Regions from separate parts of the Bacillus vallismortis genome, predicted to be linked through region 4. Evidence: riboswitches for the same ligand, from Rfam matches in the RefSeq annotation. Region 4 holds a riboswitch; each other region holds the start of a gene.
The links. Region 4 has a riboswitch for S-adenosylmethionine ahead of metI (cystathionine gamma-synthase/O-acetylhomoserine thiolyase). Riboswitches for the same ligand answer to the same signal wherever they lie in the genome.

Region 1 (8,290 bases), 180 kb from region 4:
TCACTTCAGCGGGGAATTTGCTGTAATCAGGCAGAAACGCCCTGTCCTTTACGAGCGGCATCATTTCCATCTTCGCTTTCGCGAGTGCCACACCTGACCAGTAATCAGGATAGCCCGGATCCGGAACTAAAATCGTATCTCCGGGATTCAGCAAACATTGCGGGAGCTCAACCAGACCGGCTTTTCCGCCGAATAATACAGCGACTTCCGTCTCCGGGTCAAGGTCAATGCCGTATTCTCTTTTATAAAATGCCGCCGCTGCTGATTTCAGGCTGTATGAGCCGCGAAAAGACGAGTATTTATGATTGTCAGGATCAGCAACGGCTCGTTTCATTTCCTCGACGATATGTTCCGGAGTCGGCTGATCCGGATTTCCCTGTCCGAGATTGATGACGTCATGTCCTTCTGCAAGCTTTCGGTTCACTTTTTGCACCAAAGAAGCGAAGAATTGCTTAGGCAGCTCCTTTAATACATGAGACTGTTCAAATTTCATCTATTCTCACCTTCTAAAAAAATCTTGAAATGATAGTCCATCATCATATATGGTTAAATGAAAAAAGTAAAGAAAAATGTGGAGTGATCAAAAGATGAAATGGACCATATCTTGCCTGCAATTTGATATTTCATACGGAAAGCCTTCAGAAAATATCAAAAAGGCTGAATTCTTTATCGAAAAAGAAAGCAAACACGCGGATGTTCTTGTTCTTCCTGAACTATGGACGACCGGCTATGATCTGGCCAACCTTGATGAGATCGCCGATAAAGACGGGCGTTCTGCTCAGAGCTGGCTGAAGAAAACAGCAAAAAAACATGGCGTCCATATTGTCGCCGGATCGGTTGCTGTCAGAAAGGATTCCGATGTTTATAATACAATGTACATTGCGGATAAGGAAGGACAAATCATTAAAGAGTACAGGAAGGCCCATCTTTTTCAGCTGATGGATGAGCATGTGTATTTATCAGCCGGCTCCGAAGATGGATATTTTGAGCTTGATGGCGTCAAAAGCTCAGGATTGATCTGTTATGATATCCGTTTTCCGGAGTGGATCAGAAAACATACGACAAAAGGCGCCAACGTGCTGTTTATTTCTGCGGAATGGCCTCTTCCCCGCCTTGATCATTGGAAAAGCCTGCTTATTGCGCGGGCCATCGAAAATCAATGCTTTGTCGCTGCCTGCAATTGCACTGGGTCAAATCCAGATCATGAATTTGCCGGGCATAGCCTGATTATTGATCCATGGGGACGTGTACTTGCTGAAGGCGGCCGGGAAGAAGGCGTTGTGCGTGCGGAAATTAACCTTCAGGAAAGCGTTGAAGTTCGGGAAAGCATCCCTGTTTTCGATGATATCAGAAAAGATTTATATTAAAAAATAGATTGACAACTCACTAAAACACCTGTTACTATGTTCATCAACTGATAAATTAGAATTGTTTAACAAGTGAATATATTCTCTTATCGAGAGTTGGGCGAGGGATTTGGCCTTTTGACCCCAACAGCAACCGACCGTAATTCCATTGTGAAATGGGGCGCATCTTGTTCGCGCCGAGACGCTTGTCTCTAAGGCACGGTGCTAATTCCTTCAGATCTGATCTGAGAGATAAGAGAGGCGGACATAAATGTTAAGCCTCCTTCTCTCTGAGAAGGAGGCTTTTTTACGGCCATTCAGCTGCAAACATATCAAAGAGATTACATAATTGGAGGTTATGACAATGGCAGTCACAAAAACACCTTTATACGAAACGTTAAATGAAAGCTCCGCTGTGGCGTTGGCGGTGAAGCTTGGCTTATTTCCAAGCAAAAGCACGCTGACATGCCAGGAGATCGGCGACGGCAACTTAAATTACGTTTTTCATATTTATGATCAAGAACATGACAGAGCATTGATTATTAAGCAGGCGGTTCCTTATGCAAAAGTCGTCGGAGAAAGCTGGCCGCTGACAATCGATCGCGCCAGAATCGAAAGCAGCGCTCTCATCCGCCAAGGCGAGCATGTCCCTCATCTCGTTCCAAAAGTGTTTTATTCTGACACAGAAATGGCGGTTACCGTCATGGAGGATCTTTCTCATTTGAAGATCGCAAGAAAAGGGCTCATTGAAGGTGAAACCTATCCGCACCTGTCACAGCACATCGGTGAATTTTTAGGCAAGACCCTTTTCTATTCTTCAGATTACTCGCTTGAACCTAAGGTAAAAAAACAGCTTGTTAAACAGTTTACAAATCCGGAGCTGTGCGACATTACGGAAAGGCTTGTTTTTACAGACCCTTTCTTTGACCATGACACAAATGATTTTGAAGAAGAGCTTCGTCCTTTTGTCGAAAAGCTCTGGAGAAATGACAGCGTCAAAATCGAAGCGGCTAAACTTAAAAAGTCTTTTTTAACATCTGCAGAAACGCTGATTCATGGTGATTTGCACACAGGGAGCATTTTCGCCAGCGAACATAACACAAAGGTGATTGATCCTGAATTTGCTTTTTACGGACCGATCGGCTTTGATATTGGCCAATTTATCGCCAACTTATTGTTGAATGCACTCAGCCGTGACGGAGCTGACAGAGAGCCGTTATATCACCATGCCAAGCAGGTCTGGGAAACGTTTCAAGAAACATTCACTAAAGCTTGGGAGAAAGACAGTCTCGATGTTTACGCGAAAATCGACGGTTACCTTACTGATACGTTCAGCCATATTTTTGAAGAGGCGATCGGTTTTGCGGGCTGCGAGCTGATACGCCGGACGATCGGCCTTTCCCATGTGGCTGATCTGGATACAATCGCGCCGTTTGATAAACGAATCGACAGAAAACGGCTGGCGCTTGAAACCGGCACAGCCTTTATCGAAAAACGTTCGGAATTCACAACGATCACGGATGTTATTGAATTATTCAAGCTACTTGTGAAGGAATGATCCATTCATGACCCATTCATTTGCTGTTCCTCGTTCTGTTGAATGGAAGGAAACAGCTATACTCATTTTAAATCAGCAAAAACTTCCGGAAGTGACGGAATATTTGGAACTGACGACCAAAGAGGCTGTATTTGACGCCATTGTCACACTCAAAGTAAGAGGCGCTCCCGCCATCGGCATTACGGCTGCCTTTGGACTTGCGCTTGCCGCCAAAGACATTGAAACAGATGATGTCACGGAATTCCGCCATAAACTTGATGGCATCAAACAGTATTTAAACCGTTCACGGCCTACAGCCATTAATTTATCTTGGGCCCTTGAGAGACTGAGCCAATCGATCGAAAATGCCATTTCCGTAAATGAAGCAAAAACGAACCTTGTCCATGAAGCGATTCAGATTCAGGTCGAGGATGAGGAAACGTGCCGGATGATCGGCCAAAACGCCCTGCAGCTTTTCAAAAAAGGCGACCGGATTATGACGATCTGCAATGCAGGCTCTATAGCGACAAGCCGCTACGGAACGGCGCTCGCTCCATTTTACTTGGCCAAACAAAAGGATTTGGGACTGCATATTTTCGCCTGTGAAACAAGGCCAGTCCTTCAAGGTTCACGACTTACTGCGTGGGAGCTGATGCAAGGGGGCATTGATGTCACTCTGATTACAGACAGCATGGCTGCTCATACGATGAAGGAAAAACAAATTTCCGCCGTCATCGTCGGAGCCGATCGAATTGCTGGGAACGGTGATACGGCAAATAAAATTGGAACATACGGTCTCGCGATTTTAGCAAATGCCTTTGATATTCCGTTTTTTGTCGCCGCACCATTATCTACATTTGATACAAAAGTGAAAAGCGGCGCTGATATTCCGATAGAGGAACGGGATCCAGAGGAAGTAAGGCAGATTTCCGGAGTCCGGACCGCACCATCCGATGTGCCTGTCTTTAACCCCGCTTTTGACATTACACCGCATCATCTCATTTCAGGAATCATCACAGAAAAAGGGATTATGACCGGTAACTATGAAGAAGAAATTGAACAGCTGTTCCAAGGCGAAAAGGTTCACTAAAAAACCGCTGGACTTTGCTCATTATGGGCCGAGTCAGCGGTTTTTTTGTTTATTTTTATTGATATGAATGATTTCATCTTTTTGAGCGCTTGATAAGATATGCAGTTTCACAAACAGTTTGGCAAAACCGGCAATTTTTTCAGAGCGGCTCGGCTTCAATGGCTTTGTCCTCCTTTTTCATCAGACCAACTTTTTTAACTTAATAAAATGATATGTCGGGCAGTAAAAAAAGGGAACGTGCCATATGTTTTATTTTTCGTTGTAGGAGATTTGCTCGATGTTCAGCAAAAATGCTTTAAGGTCGGTTTTGCTCCCGGCGTATCCTGTTAACGCGCTGTTTTTGCCGATGACTCTATGGCATGGGACGAAAATTGGCAGGTCATTTCGCTTATTCGCCTGTCCGACGGCGCGCACCGCTTTCGGGCTGCCGACCGCAGCGGCAATGTCAGCATAGCTTCTCGATTCTCCGTATGGTATCATCGTCAGCGCCTTCCACACTTTTTGCTGAAAAGGGGTGCCCTTTTGGCTGAGCGGCAAAGAGAATGTCTTTCTTTCGCCGGCGAAATAGTCATGAAGCTGGGCTTTCGCTTCCGCTAAACATGGCGTTTCCTTGTGTTCTGTGTGCTGAACGGTTTCTTTCCAATCCATCCAATCTTCCTGACTGAGAAATAGACGGGTAATCTGGCCATCCTCCTCGGCAATGATAAGTTCCCCGAGAGGCGTTTCCGCTGTCGTATAGTAGCTCATTCATCAGTCCTTCTTTCTTCAGCATTCTGTCTGACGGGAAGTGTAAGGTGGAAAACGGTGCCCTTGCCTTCTTCGCTTTCTACCATGATCTCGCCTTGATGTTCTTCAATAATTTTATAGCTTACCATTAGCCCAAGTCCAGTTCCCCGTTCCTTTGTCGTATAAAACGGTTCACCTAGGCGCCTTACTTTATCTTCTGACATTCCGACCCCCTCGTCTTTTAAGGAAATGAGAACATGATCTTGATCCAAAGTCCTTATCGTAACTGAGATGTTTCCGCCGTCAGGCATCACTTCGATGGCATTTTTTAATATATTGATAAATACTTGTTTTAGCTGATTCGGTTCACAGTAGATGGGAGGAATGTCGTCCATTAAATCAAGATGCATTTGTACGTTGCTGAGATTGGCTTGCGCGTTCAGGAGGTCTACGGTGTCTCTCATAATTTGGGTGACATGTTTTTCTTCATACATGATGGCCTGGGGCTTGGCTAAAATCAAGAATTCGGTGATGATGGATTCGATGCGCTTTAGCTCTGAGGTGATCACGTTGAAGTAAAGGGCGTAGTCTCCCGCCACACTTCCTTTCAGGAGCTGTATAAAGCCTTTAAGTGCTGTCATCGGATTTCTGATCTCATGAGCGATGCCGGCAGCGAGTTCGCCGACAACATGAAGGGTATCCGACTTGCGCAGGCGTTCCTCCAGTTCTTTTCGCTCCGTTACGTCTTTAAAGATAGCCAGGTTCATGTTTTGAATAATATTTCGTTTAAATGAGAATTCAAGTTTTCTATTATCGCTGCTGCTCAGCAAGAACGGAATTTCGTTGTCCATTTCATCAAAATTAATCTGTCTTGCCGGTGATGCAAGGTTTTCTATATCGTACGAAGAGATAATATCTAACAGGCTGTGCTTTTTTATCTCTTCATGTGACAGGCCTAGAATTTTGCTTGCTAACGGGTTGGCGTCAATGATCCTGTATTGATTGTCGAACAATACATTGCCATCCATTGAGCCGTTGAACACTTTTCTGAATTTCAGCTCGCTTTCCCGAAGCTCTTTTTCCATCCGCTTTCTGTCGCTGACATTTCTTAATATCGTCAGATGCTGGTTTTCGAGTATGGTTCGCTTTGACGTAAATTCGAGTTCTTTAAACTGGCCGTTCCCCATTTGAAACAGCATCTCTTCTCTAATTTCTCCGTATTTTGCGTATTTCTTTTTCGTTATGCTGTATTTGCGCTGCGAATGAACGAGAAAATCACAAAGCTTTCGTTTCAACAGCAAATTCATCGGCAGCTCGAAGATTTTACAGGCGGATTGATTCGCCTTCACGATTCTTCCGTCATTTGACCAGATGATAATGGCGTCCATCGCATTTTCAAATATTTCTCTGAAACGCTCCTCACTTTTAAATAGCTGAAGCTCCATAGACCGCTTCTCTGTGATATCCCTCATAATGGACATATAAAAACCGCTGATGATGTTAGATGTAATCGTGAATTCAAATAGCTTATGGACTCCTGAACGAAGCTTGACGGGCAGCTCCCCCTTCGCTTTTCCCTTGCGGTTGAGCGTCTTCCAGGTATTATCGAAATCTTTATGTGAGCCGCTGTCTATGAATTCATATAATGATAAATGAGACAGCTCATTTTGATTGATTTCAAAACTTTTACAGAAGGACAAATTGGCGTCAATAAAACCGCCATCTTTATCAAACAGGACGATTCCGTCAACAGCTCTGTCAAACAAGTCCTTAAACAGCTGTTCATTCATAGAGAATTCCCGCTCCAGAATCTTCTTGGAAGATATATCTCTCATGACAACAAAAAAGAAATCCTCGCCAATTCCTCTTTTGGCCAGAAACTCTATGTATTTTATCGCTCCGCCATCAAGCCTGACCGGCACCTCCTTCCATAGGAAACCTTTCTTAAAAAACTTCTTTACAGCAAGGTTCAGCTCATCCTTTGGAATAGAAAACAAAAAATCCAAAACGGAGCGATTCTTCAAGTCTTCCGAATCAACTTGAAGCATCCTCTCCGTGGCTTCATTGGCCTGAACGATTCGCAATTCATTATCACATATAAAAATAGCATCGAGCGTATTGTTGACAATCACTTGATGCTGATTCAATTCCTTTTTCAGCCGTGCATTTTCTTCTTTGAGGCGCTTCAGTTCTTCCCGCAGCTCTGAATTTGTCTGGGCATCAAGAGTTTCCATGCGCGTACACTCCTTCTTCAAAACCTATCCCTCAATATTTCTACAAAATGCGGAAACTTCCTTCATTTGCCCTATAAGTTTCAGAAAATTTCAGTGTGATGACATAACGAAGACATTTTCTACGTTCCTTACCACCACTTTACATCGTCCTAACAATCAGCTGTTTTTTTCATTCGTTTTTCCTCTTTTATTTTAAAATAGATACCAGCAGGGAATAATCTCTTAGTGACTGATGAAAGAGAAGGTGATGCTATGAGTAAATCGCGTGACAGTTATTTTGATAATGCCAAATTCTTATTGATATTCCTTGTTGTATTCGGTCATATTCTTCGTTCTTTTATTCATGATAACAACTTTATGCTCTACCTTTACAAGTTCATTTACACATTCCACATGCCTGCTTTTATCCTTGTCTCCGGTTATTTCGCGAAAGGCTTCAAACGCGCCGGTTATGTGAAAAAGCTGGCGGTCAAGCTGATTATTCCGTATTTGATTTTCCAAATCATCTATTCCGTCTTTTATTACATGATGCAAGACGAAAGCATAGCAAATGTGAATCCGATTGATCCGCAATGGTCGTTATGGTTTCTCGTAAGCTTATTTTTTTGGAACCTGCTGCTTTATCCTTTTTCAAAGCTTTCAAAGCTGTGGGCGCTGTTTGTCAGCTGCGGCATTGCCGTGCTGATCGGTTATCTAGACTTTGTCAGCAGCACGCTGAGCCTGTCGCGAACATTTGTATTCTTGCCGATGTTCCTTGTCGGGTTTTATTTGAATAAACATCATTTTGATTTATTGAGGTCCAAGCGAGGCAAACAAATCGCGCTTGGGGTGCTTGCCGCCGTATTCGTCATCTGCTGGGGCATTGACTTTGACTATTCTTTTCTGTTCGGCTCTAAACCGTATTCTTCGTTTGGAGACGTTACCTTGGCAAGCGGGCTTTCCCGAATCGGCTGGTATGTACTCGCCTTTGCGGCAACCTTCAGTTTTTTAGCGCTCGTTCCGCAAAAGAGGTTTTTCTTTACGAAATGGGGAACCCGGACTTTTTACGTGTATTTGCTTCATGGGTTCATTATTAAAACTCTGAGACAGGTCGGGCTTGAGGATTCGCTTGCTGACTATCAAAGCTTAGTGATTCTCTTGCTTTTAACGGCAGCCTTGACATCAATCCTCTCCAGCAATTTTGTTAAGACAGTGGCTCAGCCATTCATTGAGCTGAGAATGACCAACTTATTGCAATTTGTCAGAGGAACGGGCAAAAATGCTTATTTAAAATAGGAAAGCACCTCTTAAGCGGGCCTCCGCCTAAGAGGTCTTTTTTTATTTTTGTTTGTTCTCTTTTTTCTTTTCAGGCTTTGTG
Region 2 (8,290 bases), 2.1 Mb from region 4:
CGACTGATAGCCTTCTACGTACGCAAGGTTTCCAAGGCCGCCTGAACCGATGGCCCCGGCGATTGCCGTTGAGCCGATCAAAGCGATCGCCGTCACCGTGATGCCAGAAATGAGAGCCGGCATAGATTCAGGAAGCAGCACTTTGAAAATAATCGTAGACGTCTTGGCTCCCATTGATTTGGCAGCTTCGATAACACCTTTGTCTACCTCGCGCAGCGCGATTTCAGCGAGGCGCGCGTAAAACGGTGCCGAGCCGATCACCAGCGCCGGCAATGCGGCGTTTGGCCCTAAGATCGTGCCGACTAAAAACTTCGTAAAACCAAGCAATAAAATAATTAGAATGAGGAACGGAATCGATCTGAATATGTTGACAACAGCCGCAATCACAGAGTTGACCGTTTTATTCTGCCAGAGGCTCCCTTTGCTTGTCAGAAAGAGCAGCAAGCCGAGAATCACCCCGATAACAAAAGCAAACAGCAGAGAGATCAGCGTCATATAAAGGGTTTCATATGTCGCGTTCCACAATTCAGTTAAATCAACATTCGGAAAATATGTTTCAAACATTCGTGATCACCTCTGCTTTTACCTGTTTGTCATTAATGAACCGGATCACGTTTTGCACTTCTTCCTCGTCACCGTCAATGTGGATGAACAGTGAACCGTAAGCTCCATCCTTCGTTTGCGAAATTTTCCCTTGCAAAATATTGACGCTGACATTAAAGTTTCTGATCATCTCTGTAATCAGAGGCTGTTCAGCCGAATCACCGACAAATGTGAGCTGAACCGTTTTTCCTGATGCTGTTTCATCAAGAAGGTGCTGAAGCGTTTCCTTCGTTTCTTCCGGCTCTGTCACCTGCTGAACAAACCGTTTTGTCATGTCTTCTTTCGGGTTTTTGAAGACATCAAGAACTTCGCCTTCTTCCACAACCTTTCCGTTTTCCATGACAGCGACTCTGTTGCAGATTTTGCGGATCACATGCATTTCATGCGTGATCAGCACAATTGTCAAACCGAGTCTATCATTAATATCGGACAATAGATCCAAAATTGAATCAGTCGTTTGCGGATCTAATGCTGATGTCGCTTCATCACATAGGAGAACCTTCGGATTGTTTGCGAGCGCTCTGGCGATTCCGACACGCTGCTTTTGTCCGCCGCTCAGCTGAGAAGGATAAGATTTTTCTTTTCCTTCTAAACCTACCAGTTTAATCAGTTCATTGGCGCGCTTGATACGCTCGTTCTTTTTCACCCCGGCAATTTCCAGAGGAAACATGATATTATCTCTGACCGTCCGCGACCACAGCAAATTGAAATGCTGGAAAATCATGCTGATGTTATGGCGTGCTTTTCTTAACCCGCGTCCGTTTACTTCATTAATCTTGGTTCCCGCTACTTCCACGGTTCCTGAGGTTGGTTTCTCAAGGCCGTTCAGCAGACGGATTAAGGAACTTTTTCCAGCTCCGCTATATCCTATAATTCCAAAAATCTCACCTTTTTTGATGGAAAGCGAGACATTTTGGACAGCATTGACATCTCCATGTTTCGACTTATAGACTTTTGAAACATCTTGAAGATTGATCAAAGCAATCACCTGCCTTAACACTATTCTAAGAAATCTTCCGGGATTTTCTGCAAAAGAAAAACCTTTCTGCACATGTGAGCAGAAAGGCTTATATAAAACGCCTTTCTCTCATCTTTCAAAGCTGAACGCTTCGTGTGAATTGGCACCATTTCAACAGCGTTGATGGTTGCCGGGCTTCATAGGGCACTTCCCTCCACCTCTCTTGATAAGAGAAATATATAGTCTTTTTCGTCCGGAAATTCTTAATGTAGAATAGCATGGGGGATGTTTGCATGTCAATAAAATAAATGATGTCAACTTTTACTATTATAATAATTTGCTATTTTTTAATTCTTTGCAATCCTCTGAAAAAAACCATTCGTCAGCCAGAGAATCGCTTCTAGCTTTAACAGGGCTCTGAAGGACCCCTTAACTTTCAGGCTTCCGCTCTGAATCAGATGCTGAAGGGAAATATCTCCGTGCAATAAATGAATGATTTCGGATTGGTTTCCGTAAAAGGTCAGGTTGGACGTTTGGCGCTGAGAAATTTCTTTCATTTCTCCCTGTTCGTTTATTGAGACGGTTAAGGCTTCTGTTTCTCCTTGGAAGGTAATGAGCAATGTTGAAGCGCTCAAAAGGGGTCTTAAAAACAGATGCTGATACTCATCTTCTAAAACTTCCGCTTTCTCCATATGTACAACCTCCTATTTGTTGGTCATACATAGACATTTCTCTCTTTAGCATATGAACCCCTTTATAAAACGAACGACAATTTCATTGGAATGTGCTGAGAAATATGTCATAAATGGGATGCGGAAGATGATTTTTGTTTGATCAGCTCATATAAATAAGAAACGGAATGAAACGCATATCCTCTTTCGACCACTTTTCCGCCTTTAAACAGCAGAAAACAAGGAACGCTCTCAATTTGATACGCTTTTGCGAAAGTCGGAGAATAATTGACATTGTTTTGATAGAAGGCGACATCAGGCAGCATTTCTTTCACGACTGTCAGCATTTTGCTTGCAAGCTGGCAAGTGCCGCAAAATGGAGTATATAAATATAGAAGATACACATCATCAGAAATGTGCTCAAGTTCATGTTCCTGGAGTTCTTTCATGCTATACACCTCGGGGCTTTCTTTCAAGAAAAATAGTATGGACATTCAAATTCGCGCGCAGCAATACAGAGGCGACATGGTGCCTGGGCGCAGCCTCGACTTCTTTATAGGCTCTGTCGATATGCAGATGGCAGGCTTCGTTAAACTCTCTTTTCAGCTGTTTTCTCAATTTCTCGCCTGATTCATCAGCATCAACCAATATATAGACGTCTTTATCGTAAAGCTCGTCAGCCAATTCTTCAAGCTTCAGCTGGCTGATTGTTCCGTTTGTGCAGATAATGCGCACCGGTTCATTCAAGACGCTTTCGATTTTCTCTTTATCTGATTTCCCTTCGACAATCAAAACCTTTTCCAGCTCATCCATTTTCTTCACCTGCCGCGTCAAATTTGAAACGTTCAGATTGTAAAAGAAGGCAGTGAAATTCACCGCCATCATTAACACCAGCCATTTTCGTAGTCACAGTCCACATATTTTGCGTCATTTCCTGAGACCACGTCAGCTGTCTTATAAAACTTCTCATTTTCAAAGGAATAACCGGATTTAAGCTCATATTCATTCATGCTTGTCATTTGTCCGATCCTCTCATTTTCATGATATAACGAGAGCCGGCCATTTTGAAAGCGGCCTGTCACATCATTGGTGACATCGAGCTTTTGTTTGCTGAAAGCCATATTGGACACCTCCCATAACGTTAGCGTGTCCAATTGCCTTTACAGCTATCCTGTTTTAGTCTTCCTGTGTCATCTCTTCGTATTGTTCTGCTGTCATCAGTTTTTCAATTTCAGAAGCGTCAGACGGCTCAACGACGATCATCCATGCTTTTTCGTACGGAGATTCATTGACGAATTCCGGACTGTCATCAAGATCTTCGTTTATTTCCACAACAGTTCCGTTAATCGGCGCATAAAGCTCAGATACCGTTTTAACGGATTCAACGCTGCCGAATGGCTCGTCCGCTTTGATTTCAGCACCCACTTCAGGAAGTTCGACAAACACGATATCACCTAGCTCGGACTGGGCAAAATGTGTAATCCCGATTCTGGCTTTTTCTCCTTCAACTTTTACCCACTCGTGTTCTCCTGAGTAACGCAAATCTTTAGGTATGCTCAATTGAATCCCTCCATTTTTTACAGCACTATAATAAGAAGATACCATACTTTTCAAAAAAAATTGACCTTAAGCCCAGTTTTCTTCAAATTGGTCTTCTTTAAAACCGACTGTCACTTTTTCGCCGTCTGTTGTAAGCGGGCGTTTGATCAGCATTCCGTCTGAAGCAAGCAGTTCAAGCTGTTCGTCCTCTGACATGTGATACAGCTTTTCCTTGAGATTCAGCTCACGGTATTTCATGCCGCTCGTGTTGAAAAATTTCTTGAGCTCCAGCCCGCTTTTTTCATAAAGCGCTTTTAGTTCTTCTTTGCTTGGAGGCTGCTCTGCAATATGTATTTCGTTTATTTCTTTTCCATGATCTTCAAGCCATTTCTTTGCTTTGCGGCACGTTCCGCACTTAGGGTACCAGTAAAAAGTTAACGACATCTCTTCTTCCCCCTCGATAAAATAATCGTGGTTATTTTAACACAGTTTGTTTTAAAAACCTAAAACAGTGCTTCTTAAAAAGAGCTCCGCGCACGCGGAGCTCTTCGCCAATCAAACAATATATTTTTCAGCTTCGAAAACGCCCGCTGCCGCTTCGCGTTTTTTCTGAATCACGTTTTTAGGTGTGACGCGCGTCAGCTTGCGCAGAGCGGAAAGCATCATGCGGAGTGAATCTCCTTCTTCCATTGCGATGAGGGATTCCTTCGCGTGCGCTTCAATTTCGTTAAAGGCCTCCTGAACGAAAATTTCAGTATACAGCACTTTTTGCGCCGCTTTTTCTCCGCCTTGCGCGGCAATGGCCTTTTCCGTTCTCAGCACGGCTGATTCCATTGCGTACACATTGCTGACGATATCCGCCACGTTGACAAGAATTTCTTGTTCGCGGTCGATGGCTTTTCCGTACTTCTGCGCGGCGAGACCGGCGGCGAACAGCGCGATTTTTTTGGCTTGCTTCACTATATATTTCTCCTGCTCTAAAACGCCGCTGCCAGGCTCTTCAGGCATAAGCATCATGAGTTCTTCTTGAAGCGACTGTGCTTTTTCAAATAGAGGCAATTCACCTTTAAGCGCTTTTTTCAGGAAGGTGCTTGGCACGATTAACCGGTTGATTTCGTTTGTGCCTTCAAAAATTCGATTGATCCTTGAATCCCTATAAGCCCTTTCCACTTCGTACTCCTGCATAAAACCGTAGCCTCCATGAATCTGCACGCCTTCATCAACGATATAATCAAGCGTTTCGGAGCCGAATACCTTATTTAGAGAGCATTCAATGGCGTATTCAGCAATTGACTTGGCGATTTGCCGGCCGTCCTTGAGGTCTTCGGCCGTAAACTGGCTCATATTGTCTTCAAACAGTCCGACGGTTCTGTACACAGAGCTTTCCATCGCGTACAGCCTTGATGCCATTGTCGCGATTTTTTCCTGTGTCAGCGAAAAGCCCGCAATCGGCGTTTTGAATTGGCGGCGCTGATTTGCGTATGCCGCGGACAGCTCGATCACCCGCTTAGACGCGCCGATTGTGCCGACCGCCAGCTTATAACGGCCGATATTTAAAATATTAAAAGCGATCACATGCCCTTTGCCGATTTCGCCAAGCAGGTTTTCTTTTGGCACTTCAGCTTGATCTAAAATGAGGGTTCTTGTCGATGATCCTTTGATTCCCATTTTCTTTTCTTCCGGACCTGTAGATACACCCGGGTAATCTTTTTCTACAATAAAGGCTGAAAACTTGTCACCGTCTACCTTAGCGTACACAACAAACACATCAGCAAAGGCTGAGTTGGTAATCCACTGTTTTTCTCCGGTTAACACGTAATGCGTTCCCGCTTCATTCAGCACGGCAGTTGTTTTTGCCCCTAGCGCATCAGACCCAGAGCCCGGCTCAGTCAGTGCATATGCCGCGATCTTTTCGCCTGAAGCGAGCCCGGGCAGATATGTTTTCTTTTGTTCTTCTGTTCCAAAAAACACGATTGGCAAGGACCCGATACCGACATGCGCGCCATAAGAAAGCGAAAAGCTTCCCGCACGCGAAAATTTTTCAGTGATGAGCGCGGAGCTGATTTTATCAAGGCCGAGCCCTCCGTATTCCTCAGGCACATCAGCCCCAAGCAGCCCAAGTTCGCCCGCTTTCTTTAACAGCCGGACTGAATGTTCAAATTTGTGGTTTTCGATATCATCTATATGAGGGAGAACATCTTGCTCAATATAGTCCTCTGTTGTTTTCGCGATCATTTTATGTTCGTCAGTGAAATCCTCTGGTGTATACATTTGCTCGTATGAGACATCCTCGATTAAGAAACCGCCGCCTTTTTGTACTTCAGCCGTTTTTTTCGCCATTTGTTTTTCCCCCTTTAGCATAATTCAAATACACCGGCCGCTCCCATCCCGCCGCCGATACACATTGTGACGACACCGAATTGCTCGTTTCTCCGTTTCATTTCATGAATAAGTGAGAGTGTAAGCTTTGTGCCTGTACAGCCAAGCGGGTGCCCAAGCGCGATTGCGCCCCCGTTGACATTCAATTTTTCTTCATCAATTCCGAGTACCCTGATCACTTGAATAGCCTGTGAAGCAAAAGCTTCGTTCAGTTCAAACAAGCCGATGTCCTGCAGCTGAAGCCCGGCAAGCTTTAAAGCACGTGGGATAGCTTCCACCGGCCCGATGCCCATCACTTCCGGCGGCACGCCTCCTACTGCAAAGGAGCGGAATTTCACAAGCGGGGCCAAGCCCAGCGCATCAGCTTTTTCCCGGTCCATCAGCATAACTGCCGCCGCTCCGTCACTCGTCTGCGAGGAATTGCCCGCAGTAACCGTTCCATCAACGGAAAAAGCCGGGCGCAATGTCGCTAAGATGTCTGTCGTCGTCTGCGGGCGAACGCCTTCATCCTGAGAAAACACAAACTGTTTTTCCCGCGGTTTATGGTTTTCTCCGATTTCTGTCACCGTCACTTCGACGGGAACAGTTTCATCTTTAAATTTCCCTTCTGCAAGGGCTTTCGCCGCATTTTGGTGGCTGCGAACGGCAAACGCATCCTGATCCTCGCGGGAGACGCCGTATTTTTTCGCGACCTGCTCGGCTGTGTGTCCCATGCTCATGTAATACTCCGGCGCCTTTTCTGCCAATGCGAGGTTCGGACGGGTCACATGCCCCATCATCGGAACCTGCGACATCGATTCTGCGCCGCCCGCGATCGCTGTATCATAAGCGCCGAGCATGATCTTTTCTGCCGCATATGCGATAGACTGAAGGCCAGATGAGCAGTAGCGATTGACTGTAATCGCCGGAACCGTGTACGGCAGCCCCGCGAGCGCGCCGATATTTCTCGCCATATTTAATCCTTGTTCCGCTTCAGGTGTCGCACAGCCGATAATCAAGTCGTCAATATTGCCCTCGTAACCGCCTGCCCGTTTCATTGTTTCTTTGACGCAAATCGCTCCCAAATCATCCGGGCGAACGGTGGCCAGCGATCCTTTTTTTGCTCTCCCAACCGGTGTTCTTGCACCTGACACTATGACTGCCTCTTTCATAAGCTCCCTCCTAATTCCGTAAAGGTTTACCTTTCACAAGCATATGCTGCATTCTCGCTTGAGACTTCGCCTCTCCTGCCAAACTCAAAAATGCTTCTCTCTCGATCTCTAATAAATATTCTTCATCGACCTCTGTACCAAACGGCACTTTTCCTCCGGCAATGACATAAGCGAGCTTTTTCGCGATGTTGACATCATGCTCAGATATATAGCCGGACAGCTTCATTTGCTCGGCGCCAAGCAAGAGTGCCGCATAACCGGTTTCTCCCGCCACCTTAACCTTTTCTTTTACAGGCGGCCGCCAGCCTGTGTCGTATAAAGATGCGGCCAGCCGTTTTGCATCGTACAGCAGGTGGTCCTGATTCACGCTGATGTGATCCGTTTCTTTTAAGATGTTCACCTCACGAGCCTCTTGGGCGGAAGCGGACACTTTCGCCATCGCAATCGTTTCGAATGTTTTCATTGCGGCTTTCATCGGATCAAGACCGCGGCGGAGATGGTTGATGTACAGCTCTTTGTTTCCTCCTCCGCCAGGGATGAGGCCGACGCCGGTTTCCACAAGCCCCATATAGGCTTCACTTGCTGCTTGAATGCGCGCCGCCGGCAGGCACACTTCCGTTCCGCCGCCGAGCGTCATTCCGAATGGAGCGGCGACAACCGGTTTCGCGCTGTACTTGATGTTCATCATCGTCTCCTGGAAACGGCGTATCACGAAGTCCACTTCCAGAAAATTGTCATCTTGAACTTCCATTAAGATCATGGCGAGATTTGCGCCGACGCAGAAATTTTTCCCTTGGTTACCAATCACAAGTCCTTTGTAGTTCCGTTCTGTTTCCTCTAATGCTTTGTTAATCATTTGGATGATATCGAGGCCGATCGCATTGCTTTTCGAATGAAATTCAAGAAGGGCCACATCATCTCCAAGGTCGATCAGGCTTGCTCCGCTGTTTTTCGCAATCACGCCGTTCGTTTCCTTGAGCGTTTGTAAA
Region 3 (7,046 bases), 1.5 Mb from region 4:
GATGATATCTATTATTCACACATTTTCTGTTTCTGTCAATGATAGATTATCTCCACACATCGTTGGCGATGTCGATGACGTGGCGCAGCTTCGCCCATTGCTGCTCTTCTGTCAAAAGATTGCCTTCTTCCGTAGAGGCGAAACCGCACTGCGGGCTGAGGCACAGCTGATCCAAGCTGACAAAGCGCGCCGCTTCATTGATTCGCCGCTTCACATCCTCGGGATTTTCCAACTCGCCGTATTTTGATGTAACCAAGCCGAGCACAATTTGCAGATCCTTGCGTTTCACGAAACGGAGCGGATCAAAATTTCCTGAGCGGTCATCATCATATTCCAAGAACAGGCCGTCTAAGTGTAAGCCGTCCAAAATCGTTTCCGCTACAGCGTCATAGCCTCCTGATGCCGCCCAAGTCGACTTGAAGTTGCCGCGGCAAATGTGCATTGTGATTGTTAAATCATCAGGCCGGTCAGCCACTGCATCGTTAATCGTTTTGGCGAACAAGGCAGGCAATGTCTCAGGGTCGCCGCCGAGGGCACGAACGACCTCTCTGCCTTTTTCCTCAAAGAAGAGAGACCATGACGTGTCATCTAGCTGAAGGTAGCGGCATCCAGCGTCATAGAAAGCGATGATTGCTTTTTTGTACGCTTGGGCCAGATCATAAAAGTATTCCTCTTGGTCGTCATAAATTCCTTTATCGGCCTTTTCACCGAAAAACAGCATATTCGGGCTCGGAATCGTCAGCTTTGGTGTCGCATCACCGGCAATCTTATGTAAAAATTGATAATCGGCAAGCGCTGGGTGGTTCGTAAAATCGAGTTTTCCCGTCACTTTGATGCTGCGTGCTTTTGTTTTCACATTATGGAATTGAATCCCTTCAGCCGGGATGAACGGCTCCACACCGTCAAGCCCTTCGAGAAAATCATAATGCCACCAGGAACGGCGGAATTCACCGTCTGTTACCACCTCGAGTCCGATTTCTTTTTGTTTTTCCACAATGCGGCTGATTTCCTTGTTTTCGATCTCACGAAGCTGTTCCGCCGTGATCTCGCCGGCCGCTTTTTTTAACCGGGCTTCTTTCACCGGAGCGGAGCGCAGTAAACTGCCGACATGATCGGCGCGGAAAGGGGCTTTGCGTTGTTTTTCTGTTTTTTGTCCTGCAACATTTGTTTGTTGAGCCATGCGATTCGCCTCTTTTCTAGAAATATGGTAAGCATGAAAAAAGCTCTTCCTTTGAGTAAGGAAGAGCTTGAATAATCAAATCTCCGCCTCATCTGCAAGAACGCAATGTTCTTAAGGATTTAGCACCATTCTGTTTGAAACAGCGGTTGCCGGGTATCATAGGGCCAGTCCCTCCACCTCTCTTGATAAGGTAAAACGTCATATTTGCATTTCAATTATCTTAATATTATTACTTTTGGATCAATTGTCAATACTTTTTCAGAAAATACTTTCGGCTTTGTCGCTACATAAGATATTAGCAGTTAGCGAATGGGCGTGTAATTCAGCACATCCACCTCGTTTGCAATCTGCAAATGACAGGAATCCTATCCTTCAGCTGAGAATCATACCTCTACATGTTGACTCATAGATAAATGGCTCATTGCTAAGTGATTGCGGATAGTAGGCGATAGAAATACTGCTGGTTGTTCTTATAGTGAAAATGGAAAAGAAAAAAGCTGCGTGATTCAGCAGCCTTTTCAGTTGAAATATCGTGTTAGGAAAGATGCATCCGGCGTTTTTGGCGGATGGCGTCAAGGTCGATTAGGTTGTTTTGATGAGGTGCGGCTGCTGGCTGAGGGCTTGTCTTTTGCGGTTTGCGGCGATTGTCTTTGCTGAAAGAAAAAAGAAGATAGCCGCATAATGCGATGATAACAACTAGGATCATGTTACATACCTCCCAAAAAAGTTTTGGTATTCTCTATTGTACGGATAAATGGTCAAAAAGTATTCAAAAAATTCAAAATAAATCCAATGTTACATAGCTGCCCCTCTAAAACAGTCTAACCTGATAGCCTGAAAATAGTCTTATATCATGGTGATTTCTCTTGTTGATGATTGGTTCTATCGTTACTATCGACAGAAAAATAAATTCCTTTATATTACTTTTAACCTAAATTTACGTGATTCCAATTGCCTGTTTTTGGATGTTTTTTTCGTGCTTGTTTGATGTATACCCTATTTTGCGCCATTGAACACAAAAAACCCAAATCACGGAGCATTTGGGTGGTACGAGGAAACGCAGATAGTGGTTTTGGGGAATGGGATGACTGATTAGAAGAAGCGTTTGAACATTTTTCTGATTTTTTGAAATGCGCTTGATTTCTTTTGGATGATAGGCGGACGGGTCATGAACCATTTTTTTAATAGACTTTTTGCAGCAATTGCATGTTTTGTCATTGTTTCTCCTCCTCAACCGTTGATACTTGTTTTACGGAGGACGCATGAGAAATGTTTCATTTTCACGTAAAAAACCAGTCCTTTTTTGGACTGGCTTTGGCATTAGGCATTATGCCTGTTCTTCAAACAGCTTTGCAATCTCAATGATGACGTTGACGGCTTTGACCATGTTATCGGCTGAAATGTATTCGAATTTGCCGTGGAAGTTTTCTCCGCCGGTAAAGATGTTTGGCGTCGGGAGTCCCATATAGGACAGCTGGGAACCGTCCGTTCCGCCGCGGATTGGAGAAATTTTTGGTTCGATGCCGAGGTTTTCCATCGCTTGCTTTGCAATGTTGACGATTTCGATGACAGGTTCGATTTTCTCTCTCATGTTGTAGTATTGATCGTTCATATCAAGCTGAATCCGGTCTTGTCCGTATTCGTTTTGCAATTCCTCGACGACACGCTTCATCGTTTGTTTTCTGCTTTGGAAGTTCTCTTTGTCAAAGTCTCTGATAATGTAGTGCAGCTTTGTTTCCTCTACATCTCCTTGAATGGAGAGCAGGTGGTAGAAACCTTCATAGCCGTCTGTATACTCAGGCGCTTCGTCTGCCGGCAGCAGGCTGTTGAGCTTCATCGCGATTTTCACGGAGTTGATCATTTTTCCTTTTGCGGTGCCGGGATGTACGTTGTTGCCTTTGACTGTGATTTTTGCGGCAGCGGCATTGAAGCTTTCGTATTCAAGCTCGCCAAGCGGGCCGCCGTCAACTGTATAGGCGAAGGACGCATTGAATCGTTTCACATCAAATTTGTGCGGCCCTCTTCCGATTTCTTCATCCGGCGTAAAGGCGACTCTGATGGTGCCGTGTTTGATTTCAGGGTGTTTGATGAGGTAATCCATGGCTGTCATGATTTCGGCAATCCCGGCTTTATTGTCCGCGCCGAGCAGGGTTGTGCCGTCTGTGGTGATGAGTGTGTGGCCCTTATAGCCAGTTAGCTCTGGGTATTGATTAGGTGACAGGATGACCTGCAGCTTTTCGTTCAGAACGATGTCTTTTCCATCATAGCTTTCAACGATTTGCGGATTGACATTTTTGCCGGTAAAGTCTGTGGCGGTGTCAACATGGGCGAGAAAGCCGATTGTCGGAACGTCTTTATTTGTATTGGAGGGAAGAGTCGCCATGACATAGCCGTTATCATCAATGGTTACGTCTTGCATGCCGATTGATTTCAATTCATCAACAAGCATATTTCCTAACGTCAATTGGCCGGGTGTGGAAGGGCAGGTGTCGACCGATTCATCAGACTGTGTATCGACTTTTACGTATGTAGTAAACCGTTTCATGATTTCTTCTTTCATTTCCAATCATCTCCTTTGTCTTATCTTATCATGGCGGGGCGAGACATTTCTATTGCACAATACCGTTACGAATGGCAAACACGACTGCCTGTGTCGGTCTTGGAATATAGGGGCTCATCGCCATGTCATCAAATCCTTTCTGCATGAAGCATAGCGAATATCGGAAAAGAAAACGTCAACCGGCAGATTGATTTTTCAGATGCTATACTTGTTCGCGCTGCATAAAGTCATGTAACATAGCGTGAAAGTGCTGAATGTCCTCGTTGTTTCTTTTCCACATAATAAACGTCTGGGACGCCGGCAATTTAAGTTGCGGGGGCGTGCTTACAGCCATCAGCTTTTTTTCTGCCTCTTCCTGCTTGATGATGTAGGTGAGGAGGAATGATGCCCCCATTCCCGCTTTTATCATATGGACAGCCGCATCAATCTGCCCGGCAGCCATCGTTTGAAGGTGAGGGTAATGTGAACGGATGTTGTATAAAAAAGCATCCTCATATGCAGGGTGATCATGCGTGAGAAGCCGAAAATGGCTGAAGATAGAAGCAGCATCAGCAGTCGTGTTTTCCTGGAAAGGAGCCGCCAAACACAGCGTGCCTTCGCATATGTGCTGATAATAGAGCGTGTTTGCGTTCGGATCTTTCCGCGACAAACCAATATCAGCTTCATTTTGTTCCACCGCTTTTTTGATCTCATCAGATCCAGCCACATGAGTTGAAAGTTCAACATGCGGGTGTTTTTGGATATAAGCCGGGAGAAAACGAGGCAAGATATAGGACGCAATGTAGGGATGGACGGCCAGTGTAAGTGAACGGCTGTATCCTTGCTTCCATTGGCTGACTTTTTGCTTTCCCGCTTGGTATACATGGATCATTTCTTTGGCATAAGGCAGAAACAGCCTGCCTTCGTCAGTCAGGACGACGCGTCTCCCGGGATGCAAAAACAGCCGCATGTCCAGTTCATTTTCTAATTTTCGTATATGTTGAGAAACAGCCGGCTGGGTGAGGTAAAGACGCTCAGCCGTTTCTCTGAAGTTCTCTGATTCCGCTGCGACGATAAAGGTTTGCAGCCATTTTAAATCCATAACTTATCTCCTTCACTGCAAGTAATCAATAACAAATTGTTAAGTGAACATACGCATTTGCTTTTCACTGATTATACATCCATTCGTTTAGTATACCTATAGAATGAGAAAATAGAGAGAGGGATTCATATATGAACATATACGTAGAAGCAAATCCGTATTTACATGACAAGTTTTCAAAATACACTGATGAAAAATATAAAAGAGAAGGGAATCCATTTGTATCCTTTCCGATTCGTTTTGAGGACGTCCCGCCCGGCGCAAAGACGCTCGCGCTTACTTTCATTGATCATGACGCCATTCCCGTATGCGGATTCAGCTGGATTCACTGGACAGCGGCAAACATTCCGGCGCGCATCGCAGAGCTTCCTGAGCATGCGAGCGAGGAAAGACAGGACTTGATGATACAAGGGCAAAACAGCTTTGCTTCACCGCTTGCGGGAAGCTGCAATCCAAAGGTGATTCATCAGTATTGCGGGCCGACACCGCCTGACAAGGATCATGCTTACACGCTGACGGTCTATGCTTTAGACACAGAGCTGAATCTTCAGCAGGGCTTTTATATGAATCATCTCTATCAGGAAATGAAGGGGCACATTCTCGCTGAGACCTCTATTGAAATACTGGCAAGGGTGTAAGAAGAATATGAACAAATGATTAATAAACGATTAAACTTCTTGAAAATGGATGTGGAAAGCTTCTGAAAACTTTATAATAGGAAACAATACATTCTCTTTAGGAGGTTATACATCATGGCAATACTTGTTACAGGCGGCGCGGGGTACATCGGAAGTCACACATGTGTTGAATTATTAAATAGCGGCTATGAGATTGTCGTTCTAGATAATCTGTCGAATAGTTCGGCTGAGGCGCTGAACCGCGTCAAGGAGATTACAGGAAAAGATGTAACGTTCTATGAAGCCGATCTATTGGACCGGGAAGCGGTAGAAACAGTCTTTGCGGAAAACGAGATTGAAGCTGTGATTCACTTTGCGGGGTTAAAAGCAGTCGGTGAGTCTGTTGCGATTCCGCTCAAATATTATCATAATAATCTCACAGGAACGTTTATGTTATGTGAGGTCATGGAGAAATACGGTGTTAAAAAAATCGTGTTCAGTTCGTCCGCGACAGTCTACGGCATTCCGGAAACATCGCCGATTACGGAGGACTTTCCGTTAGGCGCGACTAATCCTTATGGACAGACAAAGCTTATGCTGGAACAAATTTTGCGTGATCTATATAAAGCCGACAATGAGTGGAGCGTTGCGCTGCTTCGTTACTTTAATCCGTTCGGCGCGCATCCAAGCGGACGGATCGGTGAAGACCCGAACGGCATTCCAAATAACCTCATGCCATATGTGGCGCAGGTAGCGGTAGGCAAGCTGGAGCAATTAAGCGTATTCGGAAATGACTATCCGACAAAAGACGGGACAGGCGTACGCGATTATATTCATGTCGTTGACCTCGCAGAAGGCCATGTCAAAGCGCTGGAAAAAGTATTGAACACCACAGGAGCCGAAGCGTACAACCTCGGAACAGGCACAGGCTACAGCGTGCTAGAAATGGTCAAAGCCTTTGAAAAAGTGTCAGGAAAAGAGGTTCCGTACCGTTTTGCGGACCGCCGCCCTGGAGACATTGCGACCTGCTTCGCAGATCCCGCAAAAGCCAAGCGGGAACTGGGCTGGGAAGCAAAACGCGGCCTTGAGGAAATGTGCGCCGATTCCTGGAGATGGCAGTCTTCTAATGTGAATGGGTATAAGAGTGTAAAATCATAAACAAAAGGACTGGGGGTTTCCCCCAGTCCTTCTTTCTATTGATCTAAGTTTACTTCAAATGTAAATGGATTGATTGTTATATCGTAATTTTCGGAAGATCCTTCTAATATAATTTTTGCTGTTTTGCTTTCGATTTTAGGGAAAACAATAACCCCTTCAGTGTTAACTCCTGGTAAGATTTCACTTTGAATTTTAGGATAACTTGATAGGTCGTCTTTACGCTCAAGCTGTTTATTATCAGCGATGATTTTGGCATTGAAGTCATAAAAATTGATTTCATCTTGTGATTTGTTTTCTATCTTAACATAAAGACGAGTTTCTTTTTCCGCAAGTTCAACTTTTTGAAGCGTAAGTGCAAATCCGTGCTGGTTCTGTGTTTTATCCACGTTAATTGTTTTTTGAGCTGGGGCGAAAGCTGTTGCATAGTCGCTTTTTTCAATGGAATCGGCA
Region 4 (8,290 bases):
ATTGCGGTGTGGGCAGCAGTGAGCATCGGGCTGGAGCAGCGCTTTAAGTGGGCGTCCGCTGTGTCTGGCGCTATCATTGCGCTTTTAGGTGCTATGGTGTTTACAAATATAGGAGTTCTTCCTGTTGAATCGCCTGTATATGATACTGTTTGGTCTTATGTGGTGCCGCTGGCGATTCCCCTTTTGCTGTTTCAGATCAATGTGCGGCAGATTTTCAAGGAAAGCAGGCGTTTACTGTTTATTTTTCTGATTAGCTCCGTCGGAACTGTGCTTGGGAGCGTCCTTGCTTTTTTTCTGTTCAATCAGCATATTCCTTACCTCGATAAAATCGGCGGAATGATCAGCGCTTCTTATATCGGCGGCGGGATCAATTTTGCGGCGATGGCGGCGAAATTTGAGACGCCGGGGGAATATGTGTCGGCTGCCGTTGTGGCTGATAATATTATGATGGCACTTTTGTTTTTGATCTTAATCAGCATTCCTGCAGTGAAATGGTTTCAGCGGCATTATGCTATGCCGTTTGAAGAAAAAGTGAAAGCCGATGGAAAGAGCGGAAACAGTGCAGAAAGCTATTGGAAACGGAAGGACATTTCTTTAAAGGATATCGCTTTTAATACCGGTGCTGCTTTTGCGCTTGTTGCGGCTAGTGTGAAGATTTCCGGCTATTTTAAAAGCCTTTTTTCTCATCCCCTGTTGACCGGAACGCTTGGCGATCAGTATCTAATGCTTACGTCTTTAACGGTTCTTATCATTTTTCTTTTCCCGCGTTTTTTTGAAAGGCTCAATGGATCTCAGGAGCTTGGAACCTTTTTGATTTATTTATTTTTTGTGGTGATCGGCATTCCTGCAGATTTGCGCTTAATCGTCACCAATGCGCCTCTTATTCTATTATTTGTCTTAGTTGTTGCGATCAGCAATTTAACTGTTTCCTTAGCCGTCGGAAAATTATTCCGCGTGCGGTTTGAGGAAATTCTGCTCGCTGTCAATGCTGCTGTCGGGGGGCCTACGACAGCGGCTGCGATGGCAATTGCCAAGGGATGGCGTGAGCTTGTTGCCCCCATCATGCTTGTCGGTACGCTCGGTTACTTAATCGGGAACTATGTCGGCACCTTTTTGGGAAATTGGTTTTCTTCTTTTTTATAAAAAGGATAATTGCAGTTTCCTTAGAATAATGTAAGAAGATTGGGGAGATTACTGTATGCTAAAAGGAAAAAACATCTATGTAAGACCTTTAGAGGTAAAGGATGCGGAAGAACATCTGCGGCTGCAAAGCGAAAACCGGGATTTTTTTGAACAGTTTTCCATGATACGCGCAGACGATTATTATACGGTTGAAGGGCAAAGAAAACGAATAACTGAGTATCAGCAAAGACTGGAGAAGGATGAAGAGTATCATTTTGGCATTTTCACTGCGTCAGACAATACATTAATCGGCACGGTTTCGCTCTTTCAAATCATCCGCGGGGCGCTGCAAACGGCGTTCATCGGGTATTTTTTAGACAAAGCCCATAATGGAAAGGGCCTGATGACAGAGGCCGTCAAATTGATTGTTGATTTTGCGTTTCACGAATTGAAACTGCACCGTATTGAAGCCGGTGTGATGCCCCGCAATCTCGGATCGATGCGTGTATTGGAAAAAGCGGGGTTTCATAAAGAGGGCATTGCCCGTAAAAATGTGAAAATCAACGGCGTTTGGGAGGATCACCAAGTACTCGCGATTCTGAATCCAGATGATGAACAGTAAAAGAAGCCGGGCCATCCCCGGCTTCTTTTTTAACGAACCGCCACTGGCGCAATTTCTTTCAGCGCTTGTTCGAAATCACGTTTCAAATCATCTGCGTTTTCGACACCGACACTGAGACGGAGCAGTCCGTCTGTGATGCCGCGTTTTTCACGCTCTTCCTTCGGCATTGCCGCGTGAGACATCGTTGCCGGATAGGACAAAATCGATTCCACGGCGCCAAGGCTTACAGCAAAGACCGGAAGTGATACATTCTCTACTAATTTCTTAACGGCATCTTTGCTTTCAAGCTCAAATGATAGCACGGCGCCCGCTCCCGCCGACTGGCCTTGATGAATGTCAGCGCCCGGATGATCAGCCAGACCCGGATAATACACGCGTTTCACCGCCGGATGCTCCTGGAAAAATTCCGCAAGCCGCTGCGCTGTTTGGCTTGCTTTTTCTAAGCGGACCTGCAATGTTTTTAATCCGCGCAGCACAAGCCAGCAATCTTGCACGCCAAGGACGGCGCCGAATGCGTTTTGCAGCTTATACAGCTGCTTTCCAAGCTCTTCATCCTTGACAGCAGCCAGGCCTGAGAGCACATCGCTGTGTCCGCTCAAGAACTTTGTTGCGCTGTGAAGCACAATATCCACGCCGAGATCAAGCGGCCGCTGCAGTGCCGGTGTCATGAAGGTATTGTCCAGAAAGGTCAAACAGCCGTTTTCTTTTGCGAGCTGAACCACCGCTTTTATATCAGTAATCCCAAGTGTCGGATTTGACGGTGTTTCCATATAAATGACCTTCGTGTTTGGTTTGATATTCCGCGCCACTTCATTCATGTCCGTCATGTCGACAAACGTATGCTCAATGCCAAACCGGGTCAGCACCTCTGTCACCATGCGGAAGGTTCCGCCGTATACATCTTCTGTCACAAGAACGTGATCGCCCTGTGACAGAAGTAAAAATGCTGTCGAGATCGCAGCCATGCCTGAGCTAAAAGCCAATCCTCTCGTTCCGCCTTCCAGTGCGGCAATGGTTTCTTCGAGCGCTGTTCTTGTCGGCGTGCCTGAGCGGCTGTAGTCATATGCGCCAAACTCTTCAAATGAAGATTGATGAAATGTTGATGCATGCTGGATCGGCACACTGACGGCCCCTGTTGAACCGTCTGTTTTAAATGGATTGTGCACGAGCTGGGTTTCCAGCGTCCAATTGTGATTACTCAAATGAAACAGCTCCCTCTTTGACCTGACATAACGCCTGTTTTAGGTCTTCTTTTAAATCCTCCGCATGTTCAATTCCGACCGAAAAGCGCAGCAGACGATTGCAAACCCCGTTTGCGATGCGGATGTCTTCAGGAATATCCATGTGCGTCTGTGTGGCTGGATATGTAATAAAGCTCTCCACCCCGCCGAGGCTTTCCGCAAAACAAATGGTCTTCAGCGCTTTTAAAAACGGGTTCACCCACTCTTCTTTTTGCAGACGGAAGGACAGCATGCCGCCTTTTCCGGGATGCAGCACATCCGCAATTTCTTCCTGCTCTTCTAAAAACGCCGCAAGCTCCTGCGCGTTTGCCTGATGCTGGCGCATTCTGAGGCTCAGCGTCTTCATTCCTCTCATGAGAAGCCATGAATCAAATGGAGGCAGGACAGCACCGATGGCATTTTGGTGTTGAAACATTTCTTCTCCAAGCTGTTCATCTTTCACAACGACAAGCCCTGCAAGCAGGTCGTTATGCCCGCCTAAATACTTGGTTGCACTGTGTATCACAATGTCGGCTCCCAGCTCAAGCGGCTGCTGCAAGACCGGTGTGTAAAATGTATTATCAACGATCAGCAGAATACCGTGCTCTTTTGTGATCTGGGCGATCTTTTCAATGTCCGCCTCCTGCATGAGCGGATTTGTCGGCGTTTCCACAAACACCGCTTTTGTATTCGGCGTTATCTTGGAGCGTAAACAGTCTTCGTCGCTGAAATCATCATAATGAAAGGTCAAGCCGTATTTTTTCCATTCATTTTCAAACAAGCGGTACGTGCCGCCATATAGGTCGGATGAAACGATCAGTTCGTCTCCGCTTTTAAATAGCGCCATAATTGTTTGGATGGCCGCCATTCCCGAACTGAAGGCAAGCCCTCTCGCTCCGTTCTCTAAGCTGGCGATCGCGTCCTCCACAAGCTGGCGTGTCGGATTTTTTGTGCGGACATAATCAAATCCGGTTGATTCACCGATCCCTCTGTGGCGGTATGCTGTTGATAAATAAATAGGAGGACTCACTGTCCCCGTTACTTCGTCGCTTCGGTTCCCGATTTGGGCTAATTTCGTTTCAACATGCTGTGACATATAGCTGCACCTTCCCTTTTCAAAATAAAAAACCCCTTCTTCATAAGAAGAAGGGGTTTAAACGCTTCCTCTTATCTTCCAAGCATAAAACGCTTGCTGGATTTAGCACCTTGGCGCTTTGCACATATGCAAAACAGGCCGGTTGCTGAGGTTTCTAAGGGCCAGTCCCTCCACCTCTCACGATAAGAAATATCGATTTCAATTTTCTGATTGTTTTATATTAACTTAATTCGCAGTTTATTTCAATACTTTTTTCTTCGAGTTCCGAACGGTTTAAAGAGAGAAATTTCTAATAATTCATGGTACAATAATGGAAAACGCAAGAAAGTCTAGTTGTCCTGGAGGAATGTATTATGGCACCGAAAAACGGCACAGTGCAAGAAAAGAAATTCTTTTCGAAAGAGCTTAACGAGGAAATGACATTGCTCGTTTATCTGCCGTCCAACTACTCCCCTCTTTATAAATACCATGTTATTATCGCGCAGGACGGCCACGATTATTTCAGGCTGGGGAGAATTGGCAGGCAGGTCGAGGAATTGCTGTCCAAACGTGAAATTGACCGGAGTATTATTATCGGTGTTCCTTATAAGGATGTTGATGAACGCAGAAAAACCTATCATCCGGAGGGCTCCAAATTTTCGGCGTATAAACGGTTCATCGCCCATGAGCTCGTACCGTTTGCGGATGATGAGTATCCTACTTATCATGTCGGCTACGGACGCACGCTAATCGGCGATTCGCTCGGAGCAACCATATCGCTCATGACAGCACTCGATTATCCGAATATGTTCGGAAACATCATTATGCAGTCTCCCTATGTTGACAAGCATGTATTGGAGGCCGTGAAGCAATCGGACAATATTGAACACCTCTCTATTTATCACCAAATCGGCACGAAAGAAACTGACGTCCACACGACTGACGGGAACATTCTGGACTTTACAGAACCGAACCGTGAGCTGAAACAGCTGCTGGAGAAGAAGCTTTCAGATTATGAGTATGAGCCATTTGAAGGAGACCACAAATGGACATACTGGCAGCCGCTTATCACGCCGGCGCTGAAAAAAATGCTTTAATACTCAATCATACTTTATTTCCAGGAGGGACATAATATGAAATACGGAATCGTTTTATTTCCATCAAAAAACTCCAAGACCTTGCGAACTCTTACAGAAAGCGCTATGATCCGAGCTATTCCTTGATCCCGCCCCATATGACGCTGAGATCATCGTTTGAATTGGCGGAGGAGAAAGCCGATCAGCTAGTATCACATCTGAGAGCCATCGCAAGGGAGTCCCATCCGGTCGTTCTCAAATTGACAAAATACAGCTCATTTGCGCCTGTCAATAATGTCATTTACATCAAAGCAGAACCGACGGAAGAATTAAAAACACTCAATGAAAAACTATACACCGGTGTGCTGGCTGGTGAACAGGAATACGCTTTTGTCCCGCATGTGACGGTCGGCCAAAATCTTTCCGACGATGAGCATTCGGATGTTCTGGGACAATTAAAAATGCAGGAAGTGTCGCATGAAGAAATCATTGATCGTTTTCACTTACTTTACCAGCTTGAAAACGGATCATGGACCGTATATGAAACCTTTTTGCTAGGCAAAGGAGAATAATATTTGGAAGCAGTTATCGCAAAAAATGAACAACAAATGAAAGACGCATTTTATGTAAGAGAAGAAGTCTTTGTCAAAGAACAAAACGTGCCTGCTGAAGAAGAAATTGACGAACTTGAAAATGAGTCTGAGCATATCGTCGTATATGACGGCGAAAAGCCTGTCGGTGCCGGAAGATGGCGTATGAAGGACGGCTACGGCAAGTTAGAGCGGATTTGCGTATTGAAAAGCCACCGCTCCTCCGGTGTCGGCGGCATCATTATGAAAGCGCTCGAAAAAGCGGCCGCGGACGGCGGTGCTTCGGGCTTCATGTTAAACGCGCAAACGCATGCTGTTCCGTTTTACAAAAAACACGGGTATCGTGTGATTTCTGAAAAAGAATTCCTCGATGCCGGCATTCCCCACGTACAAATGATGAAAGACTAAACAGCATCCGGGTCTATTGAGATCCGGATTTTTTCAAGCACATAAAAAACCGTTCTCTGGATGGGACTGACCCCCGTTTTTAAGACAGGGATCAAAACACCTTTTAAACAGCCAATTGCCGATAATTTATCGGTGATTGGTTGTTTAGTTTCGTTTGAATACGGAAATTGTTATAATAATGAATGTATTCTATGACAGTGCGTTCTACGATGGCGGTCGTGGTTCGATCAATGCTGTTAAGATAGAACGTTTCAGACTTTAGTGAGGAATGAAACGATTCGATGGAGGCATTATCAGCGGGCGTCCCTTTACGGGACATGCTCATGGTAATGCCTTTTGTTTTAACAGCTTTCTGATACTCGTAAGATGTATACACAGATCCTTGGTCACTATGTAACACGCAGTTCTCAGGCAGTGTTGGCAGTTGATCAAGTGTGTGTAAGACAAAGTCTGTGTCCTGCTTATCTCCAATCGTAAAAGCAATCACTTCTCCATTGTATACATCCAATATACTGGAAAGGTACAATTGCTTCTGTCCATAAGGCAAATACGTGATGTCCGTTACTAGTTTTTCAAGAGGATGATCAGACTGAAAGTTCCGATCTAATATATTATCGACCACGGCATATGGCTGCCCATTCTTCTTGCGCTTTTTCACCTTAACCCGGCACTGCCACTGATTTTTCTGCATAATACGCTGAACCGTTTTATGGTTAATACACATTCCCTTTTTTAATATGGCTGTGATTTTTCGATATCCATATCGATACTTGTGCTCTCGGCACAACGTGCCGATTTGTTTTTCCAAATGGCGTTTGGGATGATCCTTCATCAGATTCTTCTTCCAACGATAATAAGACGCCCGAGAGATACCTAAATGAATACAGATATCCTGCACGGTCATTGTGCTGTGCAATATTTCTACAAGTTCGACTGACGTTTTGCTATCAACTTCCTTTCCAATTCGTTGTACTTTTTTAAAACTTCATTCTGTTGTCTCAGGTAACGATTCTCTGCCTGCAGTTTCTCTAATTCGGAAGAATACTCCGGACCTTTTCCATAAGTGTATTGCTTACCAACAGGCTGTTCAAATCGATGTGTATCACCAGCCTTATACCATCTGACCCATGTCTTAATCTGCGTATTATTTTTGATATTCAACTCCTGCATGATCTCTTTCATAGGTACGCCTGCCAATCTCATTTCTACAGCCTTCTGTTTCACTTCAAGCGGATAACTCACTCTTGTCCCCATAGAAAATACACCTCCAAGTCTAATTTCGGATAACAATCATCCGTTTTCAAACTTGAAGGTGTTTTTATTTGTCTCATCTTATGGGGTCAGTCCCGGATGCGAACGGTTTTTTATACATATCGATTAATATATGTGCCCATCCCTTTTTCTCGCAACATCTTATAAAGAGAGCGCTTACGTTTCATCTCGTTCACTTTTCTTTCAGCGGCCGTTTGATTCTCCTGCTGTTTCTCCAGTTCCTTGTATACCCGCTGAAATGGAACATAGTTGATTTTTTCGGTTCCGGCGTAATCCTGCTTATGACCGATCGTTCGATTTGCATATTGAGCGTATTGCTGGTTTTGAATGTGACCTGCATATATCATACGATACCCACCCTTCTGCTATCTCTTTTCCCTTAAACATACTTTTTGAAACACGTTTCTTTTGTTATGATAGTCTTTGTCTGTATTGAACACCTTTTTTTGATTGGGAGGACCCCTTTTTGAAATGCGCCCGACTGAATGATCGAACGATACATTTATATACATATTCGAGAGAACACTATCAATTCCTCTTTGAAGAAGGAATAAAAGGACATTTAGTTTGTTCTCATTGCGGAAAACCCGTTTTGTTAAGACTCAACATCGCTGATCCTCCGGAGTTTATCCACCGCCAGCCAGGCCACTTTCCGGCATGTGAAGAGGCCTGCGGAACGAAACCCGCTCAAGAGGAGAAAAAAGAAGAGTATCAGGAATCCGGTGTCTTTCGTTTGCCCAAGGGAAAAGCGATTGCGGCTGACTCGTCTCCAGCTGTCGCGGAATGGCAGCGGCCGAGAAGCATTAAACCCGGAACACCATTCGTCCAAAAAACAATAGAACCTGATACGAGCCTTTTTCCGTCTGTCGGCTTGAACACGGATCAGCTGAAAGCTGTCACGGAAA

Region 1: it holds a riboswitch for S-adenosylmethionine, as region 4 does, so the genes downstream of both, mtnK (S-methyl-5-thioribose kinase) here and metI (cystathionine gamma-synthase/O-acetylhomoserine thiolyase) in region 4, are expected to answer to the same signal.
Region 2: it holds a riboswitch for S-adenosylmethionine, as region 4 does, so the genes downstream of both, metN (methionine ABC transporter ATP-binding protein MetN) here and metI (cystathionine gamma-synthase/O-acetylhomoserine thiolyase) in region 4, are expected to answer to the same signal.
Region 3: it holds a riboswitch for S-adenosylmethionine, as region 4 does, so the genes downstream of both, BV11031_RS20075 (5-methyltetrahydropteroyltriglutamate--homocysteine S-methyltransferase) here and metI (cystathionine gamma-synthase/O-acetylhomoserine thiolyase) in region 4, are expected to answer to the same signal.

Annotation. Positions count from the first base shown of each region.
Region 1 is NZ_CP026362.1:2,072,490-2,080,779, forward strand. Features, by position in the region: gene mtnE (methionine-glutamine aminotransferase) at 1-493, opposite strand, end outside; gene BV11031_RS11230 (carbon-nitrogen family hydrolase) at 588-1,367, shown strand; SAM riboswitch class I at 1,451-1,605, shown strand; gene mtnK (S-methyl-5-thioribose kinase) at 1,711-2,904, shown strand; gene mtnA (S-methyl-5-thioribose-1-phosphate isomerase) at 2,912-3,973, shown strand; gene BV11031_RS11245 (hypothetical protein) at 4,007-4,132, opposite strand; gene BV11031_RS11250 (methylated-DNA--[protein]-cysteine S-methyltransferase) at 4,223-4,720, opposite strand; gene kinE (sporulation two-component system sensor histidine kinase KinE) at 4,717-6,933, opposite strand; gene BV11031_RS11260 (acyltransferase family protein) at 7,186-8,208, shown strand; gene BV11031_RS11265 (hypothetical protein) at 8,251-8,290, opposite strand, start outside.
Region 2 is NZ_CP026362.1:182,705-190,994, reverse strand. Features, by position in the region: gene metP (methionine ABC transporter permease MetP) at 1-564, opposite strand, end outside; gene metN (methionine ABC transporter ATP-binding protein MetN) at 557-1,582, opposite strand; SAM riboswitch class I at 1,688-1,794, opposite strand; gene BV11031_RS00970 (SCP2 sterol-binding domain-containing protein) at 1,909-2,253, opposite strand; gene BV11031_RS00965 (thioredoxin family protein) at 2,361-2,681, opposite strand; gene BV11031_RS00960 (toprim domain-containing protein) at 2,683-3,045, opposite strand; gene BV11031_RS00955 (YusG family protein) at 3,117-3,353, opposite strand; gene gcvH (glycine cleavage system protein GcvH) at 3,409-3,792, opposite strand; gene BV11031_RS00945 (arsenate reductase family protein) at 3,859-4,215, opposite strand; gene fadE (acyl-CoA dehydrogenase FadE) at 4,327-6,111, opposite strand; gene BV11031_RS00935 (acetyl-CoA C-acetyltransferase) at 6,126-7,301, opposite strand; gene BV11031_RS00930 (3-hydroxyacyl-CoA dehydrogenase/enoyl-CoA hydratase family protein) at 7,312-8,290, opposite strand, start outside.
Region 3 is NZ_CP026362.1:3,791,280-3,798,325, forward strand. Features, by position in the region: gene BV11031_RS20075 (5-methyltetrahydropteroyltriglutamate--homocysteine S-methyltransferase) at 47-1,180, opposite strand; SAM riboswitch class I at 1,266-1,372, opposite strand; partial or broken gene BV11031_RS22720 (hypothetical protein) at 1,716-1,969, opposite strand; gene BV11031_RS23210 (hypothetical protein) at 2,273-2,398, opposite strand; gene pepT (peptidase T) at 2,508-3,740, opposite strand; gene BV11031_RS20085 (LysR family transcriptional regulator) at 3,943-4,821, opposite strand; gene BV11031_RS20090 (YbhB/YbcL family Raf kinase inhibitor-like protein) at 4,953-5,459, shown strand; gene galE (UDP-glucose 4-epimerase GalE) at 5,574-6,596, shown strand.
Region 4 is NZ_CP026362.1:2,251,901-2,260,190, forward strand. Features, by position in the region: gene BV11031_RS12155 (DUF819 family protein) at 1-1,143, shown strand, start outside; gene BV11031_RS12160 (GNAT family N-acetyltransferase) at 1,199-1,744, shown strand; gene metC (cystathionine beta-lyase) at 1,774-2,946, opposite strand; gene metI (cystathionine gamma-synthase/O-acetylhomoserine thiolyase) at 2,939-4,060, opposite strand; SAM riboswitch class I at 4,129-4,249, opposite strand; gene BV11031_RS12175 (esterase family protein) at 4,414-5,136, shown strand; partial or broken gene BV11031_RS12180 (YjcG family protein) at 5,173-5,687, shown strand; gene BV11031_RS12185 (GNAT family N-acetyltransferase) at 5,691-6,113, shown strand; one part of gene BV11031_RS12190 (IS3 family transposase) at 6,217-7,094, opposite strand; one part of gene BV11031_RS12190 (IS3 family transposase) at 7,094-7,367, opposite strand; gene BV11031_RS12195 (hypothetical protein) at 7,478-7,732, opposite strand; gene BV11031_RS12200 (ATP-dependent helicase) at 7,852-8,290, shown strand, end outside.